2 regions of the Lysinibacillus sp. NPDC093712 genome follow, and region 1 is predicted to be linked to the other one. Evidence: riboswitches for the same ligand, from Rfam matches in the RefSeq annotation. Region 1 holds a riboswitch; the other holds the start of a gene.
What was found. A riboswitch is a leader RNA that binds a small molecule or an ion and turns the genes downstream of it on or off. The one in region 1 is predicted to bind cobalamin.
Positions count from the first base shown of each region.

Region 2: linked by a shared signal. The riboswitch ahead of ACQKNX_RS19555 (hypothetical protein) and the one ahead of mmgD (citrate synthase) in region 1 are both predicted to bind cobalamin.

Region 1 is NZ_JBNNUU010000001.1:198,838-202,268, reverse strand. It holds gene prpD (2-methylcitrate dehydratase) at 1-499, opposite strand, end outside; gene mmgD (citrate synthase) at 598-1,719, opposite strand; cobalamin riboswitch at 1,913-2,104, opposite strand; gene ACQKNX_RS01020 (ferrochelatase) at 2,693-3,431, opposite strand, start outside.
Region 2 is NZ_JBNNUU010000006.1:107,592-111,022, reverse strand. It holds gene ACQKNX_RS19560 (glutathione peroxidase) at 32-577, shown strand; cobalamin riboswitch at 732-939, shown strand; gene ACQKNX_RS19555 (hypothetical protein) at 1,095-1,637, shown strand; gene ACQKNX_RS19550 (ABC transporter substrate-binding protein) at 1,639-2,598, shown strand; gene ACQKNX_RS19545 (tyrosine-protein phosphatase) at 2,953-3,431, shown strand, end outside.

The DNA of each region.
Region 1 (3,431 bases):
ATCCAACACGATTCAGACTATTCTCCAATGCGAGTATCCCTTGAATTTCATGGGCTTTTATCATCATTTCTAATACTTCTTTGATTTTAAGTGGCTCTTTCCCTTCGGCAATTCGTGTACGACTCAAATAATCTGCCACTGCTAATATGCCACCTAAATTATCAGAAGGATGTCCCCATTCTGCAGCAAGCCATGTGTCATTGTAATCTAACCAGCGAATCATACATCCTATATTGAAGGCCCCTCTTACGGGATCGAGAACATAAGAAGTTCCTGGAACACGTGTACCATTTGGAACTACAGTGCCAGCAACTACTGGTCCGAGGAGTTTTGTACATTCTGGGTACTGTAAGGCCAAAATGCCGCAACCTAAAGTATCTAATAAAACATAGCGTGCCGTTTCATAAGCTTCTTCACTTGTAATCGTAGTATTTAATACATAATCAGCAATATCCGTAAGTAATTGATCTGTCTTAGATATGTCATTTGTTTTAATCATCTATATCTTCCTTTCAAGTCATAAATTTGATATACTAGTATACTGATGGGCATTGGTCAGAATACCCATCAGTTCTATGGCGAGTTGTTAATACTTGACTATACCGACAATTCTTCAAGGTTATGACGCTCGCCAATATAATGAACACGAGGTCTAAATAATCGATTATTATCATGCTGTTCAATCACATGAGCACACAGGCCAATCGTTCGTGAACCGAAAAAGATAGGTGTATAGATTTCAATAGGCAAGCCTAGCATGTAGTATACTGGTGCTGCATAATAATCTAAATTTGGATATAATCCTTTTTCCTGTACCATCACTTTTTCGCCAGCTTCGCACATGTGATATAAACGGTCATCACCTTGCTCCAAACATAATTTATACAAAGCCTCTTTCATTATTTGTGCTCTTGGGTCCATCTTTTTCATATAGACACGGTGACCGAAGCCCATAATTTTTTCTTTATTTTGTAGTTTACTTTTTAGTAAGTTTTCAAAGCCTTCTATTGTTTTAGCTTCAAGCAGCATATACATCACCGCCTCATTTGCCCCACCATGTAAATTCCCTTTCAATGAAGCGACAGCTCCCGTTAAGGCGCCATACAAATCTGATTGCGTAGAGGCGATAACACGAGCCGTAAACGTTGAATTTGGCATCTCATGTTCGCTATATAACACGAGCGACTGATCAAAAATCTCCTCTTCTAACGCCGTTGGTTGTCTGCCAGTAATCATGTAATAAAAATTGGCACTATAAGAAAGTTCGCTATCTGGCTTGACCACATCTTGGCCGTTTAAGACGCGATAGCTATTGGCGACGATGTTAGGCATACCGCCTAAAAGTCTATAAGCCCGCGTCAAATTCACTTCAGTCGAACGATCATTGATGTGCTGATCATAGCCCGCTAGAACAGAGATTCCAGTTCTTAGCCCATCCATTGCATGTGTTCCATTAGGCAAGAGTTTAAAAATTTGAAAGATATCTTGTGGTACCTGATAATAGGATTTCAACCTATCCTGCAAATCAGCCTGTTGCTCGGTAGTTGGTATTTCTCCATGCAACAATAAATGGACAATGTCTAAATACGAATATCTTTGTGATAATTCAATTAAGTCATAGCCTCGTATTACAATTTGACTCCCGATAGTGTCTAAAAATGATAGCTTTGTTTCAGCAGCAATAATTCCATCAAGACCTGGTGAATACGTTAACTCCATCAATGACAGCCCCTTTGTTTAATTTTCTTGTAAGCGTTACCATTCGTGCACAAAAGAACAACAAAAAAACAACTTCTACCCCTTTAGAAGTTGTTAACCGACAAAAGCATGATAGCCCAAAAAAACTGTGAATTTACAGTTGAATTCACAAAAATCATGCAGTAGCTAACACCTCCCTATCCTCGTAGGTAAATTGATGCGTTATTCAGTGGCAGGTCTCCTGACTTATGATCAACGTTAAATAACCCCTTCCCATTTTGACAATCAAAACAGTGGTATTGTTATGTAACTCCTAAATACAGTTGCGGGACAGTGTTGGAATCTCACCAACTTCCCTTTTAATCAAATGAAAAAATTCATTTAAACCACCAAAATTTAGCATATTCAATTTGTCTTTCAACCTTAACATAGAGACTTATAAACAATCAATATAGCTAAAATTCAGAAAAAACAAATAATGGAAAGCTATTTTCCATCATTAATGAACTATTTTTCGTTTTTCAGCACTATTTTGTATAAAAAGTTTTTAAAAACACCTCTACTGATTCTATTATCTTCGTAGATGCCCATTATTCTAGCACCAATTGTTTTTTCCCAACATCTCTTCTTTAAAATGCCTCTCATACAATCTTGTCTACAGCCTTCTATATGTATTTTTCTTTTTTCTTTAAACAAATAATCATACAGCTATAGAAGTCCTTAGCCGTTTTTCCTTCTATTTAATATCACCTAACCTTTAAACCGAAAAAGCCATTTGACATTAATTAAAAATTAACATCAGATGGCTTCTTATCGTCTTTTTTATGGCAAACAAGAAAAAGCCCACTTGGGTGATGGATGAGTGTCAAAGACATGTACTCATAATCACGCAGTAGGGCACTATTTAATCACGATAATTCTACATACTCGAGGAGACTTGGTCCCCTCGAGTGAAATTGATGCATCGTTTATTTTCACTTCAATCCGTTTGCACTTATGAACAAAGTTGTGATGCTGTTGGAATAAATGATTCGACAATGGCAGCTAAAGCTTGAATGGTATCATAGCTATCACCTGGAAACTCCGATTGGGCAAATTCTACTTGAAGTTCCTCACACAATCTATGACATTCATATCCGACTTCAAAATAGGACTCAATATCCGCTGAAAGGGAAAGGAGCTCACAAGTGACGATACCTTGAGCACCCTCGCCTTGCAATGAATTAATCTTATCTTTTACATTTGGACCTAGCCAGTCACCTTTCCCATGACCACTTCGATATGTAATATGCCAGTTATCAATTTGAACTGCTTTTGAAATGGCTTCGGCTAATTCGGAAAACTGGCGTACGTAGTTTTCATTTTTTTCGGGATCAATTGGCTGACTATGGACTGTATATAAAACATGCGTCTGAGCTCGTTTTTCACCAGGAATCCATTCAAATGCACGTTGAACACGATCTTTATATACAGCAAGTAATTCATCGTTTAAATGCCAATTTTTCGCATGAATGACCTTAACGTCATGAGAAGCTAATAACGTACTAACTTCATTATGAAACGCTGCAGCACCTGTAGACATAATCGGATTTACAGGTAGCGTAATAAACGTTGTGATACCATCTTCAAGCATTGTGTCAACAACATCCGGAATATAAGGTTCTGTATGTTTGTATGCGTTATATACTTTTACAGGCTGTGTTAAGCGATGTTGTAAAGCATGTTCCAGCCCT
Region 2 (3,431 bases), on a different contig from region 1:
TAATTTTTGTAAATTAGAAAGGGTCGAGAAAATGGGGATTTATAATTATTTAGTGAAAAAGCCAAACGGTGAAATTTTATCAATGGAGACGTATCGAGGAAAGACAATGTTAATCGTTAACACCGCCAATCAATGTGACTTTACATATCAATTTGAAGATTTGCAAAAAATGTATAATAAATATGACAAGGGAAATTTCGTTGTTTTAGGTTTCCCGTGTAATCAGTTTGGACAGCAGAACCCAGAAGATGGAGTTGAGACAACTCAACTTTGTCAGCTTAACTACGGGGTAACTTTCCCGATTTTTGAAATAGTTCAGGTTAATGGAGAAGAGACACATCCGTTATTCAATTATTTAAAGCACGAAGTAGATTTTCGTGAATTCGGAAAAGCGAATATGCAGGAAAAGATGTTAGCTGAAGCTATTATCCAAATTGCACCGAGCTTTTTAGATGGACGTAACATTCGTTGGAACTTTACGAAATTTTTAGTAGATAATCAAGGTAATACAGTTGAGCGCTTTGAACCGACAGATTCACAATTAGATATAGAGCAAGCTATTGAAAAAATTTTATAGCTAGCTATTTTAATCAGAATTTTTAGGTTGGAATAACAAATAGCTTATCGCTATGTAGAAATAGTGCTAAGTTTTGTATAAATATATTCGAATATTCCACAATCTCACAACTACTCTTTCAAATCAATATATGATAAACTGCTAATCAAGTGAATAATTCTTGCAGAATAATGGTGCTAACTTTAGCATAATCGGGAATTCGGTGTAAAACCGAAGCTGTTTCCGCAACTGTAAGTACAAGAATCATAAAAAATGCCACTGTCGAAAAGGGGAAGACCCAAGATGGGAAGGTTTTATGATCGCTACTGCATTGAGTAGTGAGCTGTACGAGCCAGGAGACCGACCTTTATTTAATGTATAAAAACTCTTCGGAAGCTAGGAGGATATACGGCAAATACATAGGCAATGTCGCGTGAGGCGGCACTATATATGCTATTTTCGTCGTTCCCTAGGGAGCGGCGTTTTTTTATGCACCTGTAAAGCAAAATCTGTTCATGAAAGAAAGAAGGGACTAAGTATGAAAAAAGATGCCCGTTACTCTTGCTACCCGTTCATGCGTGAAAAAATATCTACAGTAGATTTTGAGATTCGTACAGATAGTTTAACAACTCATGTCGGTGTAGCATTGACGGCTGTAAAAGCTGAAGAAGTTGAAGTAGTGGCTACAGATTTATTGACTATTTTGCCAATGGCCTACCATGTAAACGGCTCAGTACGTGGCAAATTAGCGGTAACGGAAGAAGATTTGTTATGGCTTAGTGATCGCTATGATTTTTATGTGGGGCATGTAAAGGAAGAAATTCAGAACTTTGTTTTACCACAAGGTACAGGGGCTGCAACTGCGCTTCATTTATGTCGTAGTGAGGCAAAAAAATCATACCGTGTTCTACATAAAGTTTCTGAGGAAAGAGAAGTACCAGCCATCCTTTTCGATTACTTAGGATTATTAGCTAATGTATTTTTTGTAATGGCTGTATACATGAATCAACAAGCTGGTATTGCTGAAATACCATTTATAAGCAAATCATATCCGATGAAGAAAAAGAAGGAGAATGTGTAAAGTGAAGAAACTATTTAAATTCCAATGGCTTACAGTGTTAATGTTAGCACTTGTATTGGCAGGGTGCGGCACAGCAAATGAAGCTAAAAAGGACGATACATCTAAAACAGGACAACAAGCAGAGCAAACAGGCTACAAAGTGACAGATGATCGCGATGTAGAAGTAGCATTTGATGCAGTACCAAAAACGGTTGTGTCATTACAACCGAGTAACACAGAAATCTTATTTGCACTAGGCGTTGGCGATAAAGTTATTGGTGCAACTGATTATGATACGTACCCAGAAGAAGCAAAAAATATTGAACGTGTGTCAGATTCTGTGACATTCAACACTGAGCGAATTGTAGCATTAAAGCCAGATGTCGTAATTGCTTATTCAACAGGCAATGCCGAAACATTAGATGCGCTAAAAGGTCTTGAAGATGCAGGCGTAAAAGTATTTGCTATTAAATCAGCAGCTTCATTTGAAGATGTATATGGAGATATTCAACAAATTGCTGAAGTGATGGGCGTTAAAGATAAAGGTGAGCAATTAAACAAAAATATTAAAGCGAAAATCGCGGATGTGCAAGCAAAAGTAAAAGGTGTAGAAACACCGAAAAATGTTTACTTAGAAATTAGCCCTAAGCCAGATATTTATACAACAGCAGCTGGTACTTTCCAACAAGAGATTCTTGATGCAGCGAATGTGAACAATGTATTTGGCGATCAAACAGGATGGGTAAAAGTTTCTGAGGAAGATGTTATCGCGAAAAATCCTCAAGTTATTTTAACAACAGTAAACTATGTAGAAGATGCAGTAGGTGAAATTCTTGGGCGTGATGGATGGAATACAATCACTGCCATTCAAGATAAAGCGGTAAATTATATTGATACTGATATTTCAAATCGCCCAGGACCACGTATTGGTGAAGCTGTTGAGATGGTAGCGAAAGCAGTATATCCCGAACTATTTAAATAAGGTTAAATCGTGAAAGCCAACCTTTAGAGCTTGGGCAAAAGAGATAAAGTGTTAGATTGACTGCAATCAATCTAACACTTTTTTGCTTGTGAACGTTGTTGTCCGCTAAGTACAGGCTTCGTGAGCTTCAACCGGCGATAACTCCAAGTCAACCGGCGATTCAGGGGCTTCAACCGGCGATAACTCCAAGTCAACCGGCGATTTACGGGCTTCAACCGTCGATAACTTCAAGTCTACTGGCGAGTCATAGAATCTGAATCTCTTCTAAAAGGCATTGTGAATAATTGGTATTATCTTCGGTTGTTCTATAAAATAGAAATATATATGATTGCTTAAATAAGGGAGGCGTAGTGGATGACACAGTTTGACATGAAGGTTATTCCGTTTGAGGCAGTCTTGAATTTCCGCGATATGGGTGGCTATAAGACACGAGATGGCAGAGTGGTTAAGAATGGATTGCTCTATCGCTCAGCTGCGCTAGGTAAGATGACACCAGCGGATAAGGAGCGCTTTGAAGCGCTAGGAGTTAAAACAATTTTCGATTATCGAGATCAACAAGAGGCATTAAATAATCCTAACCCTACATTCAAGGGCGCAAAGTATATTCAAATTCCTGCAAAGGGCAACCACGCATTTGAGATGCCGACAAATACCGGTGGCCACAATTTTTATAAGGTTGTAAGCCCAGAGATGTTCCGCGATTTTTATGCACAAATGCCCTTTAACAATGCTTCATTTAAAAAATTAATGTCTACAATTCAAAATCCAGATAATTTAGGCCTCGTCCATCACTGTGCAGTAGGAAAAGATCGAACGGGAATTGGCGGTGCGCT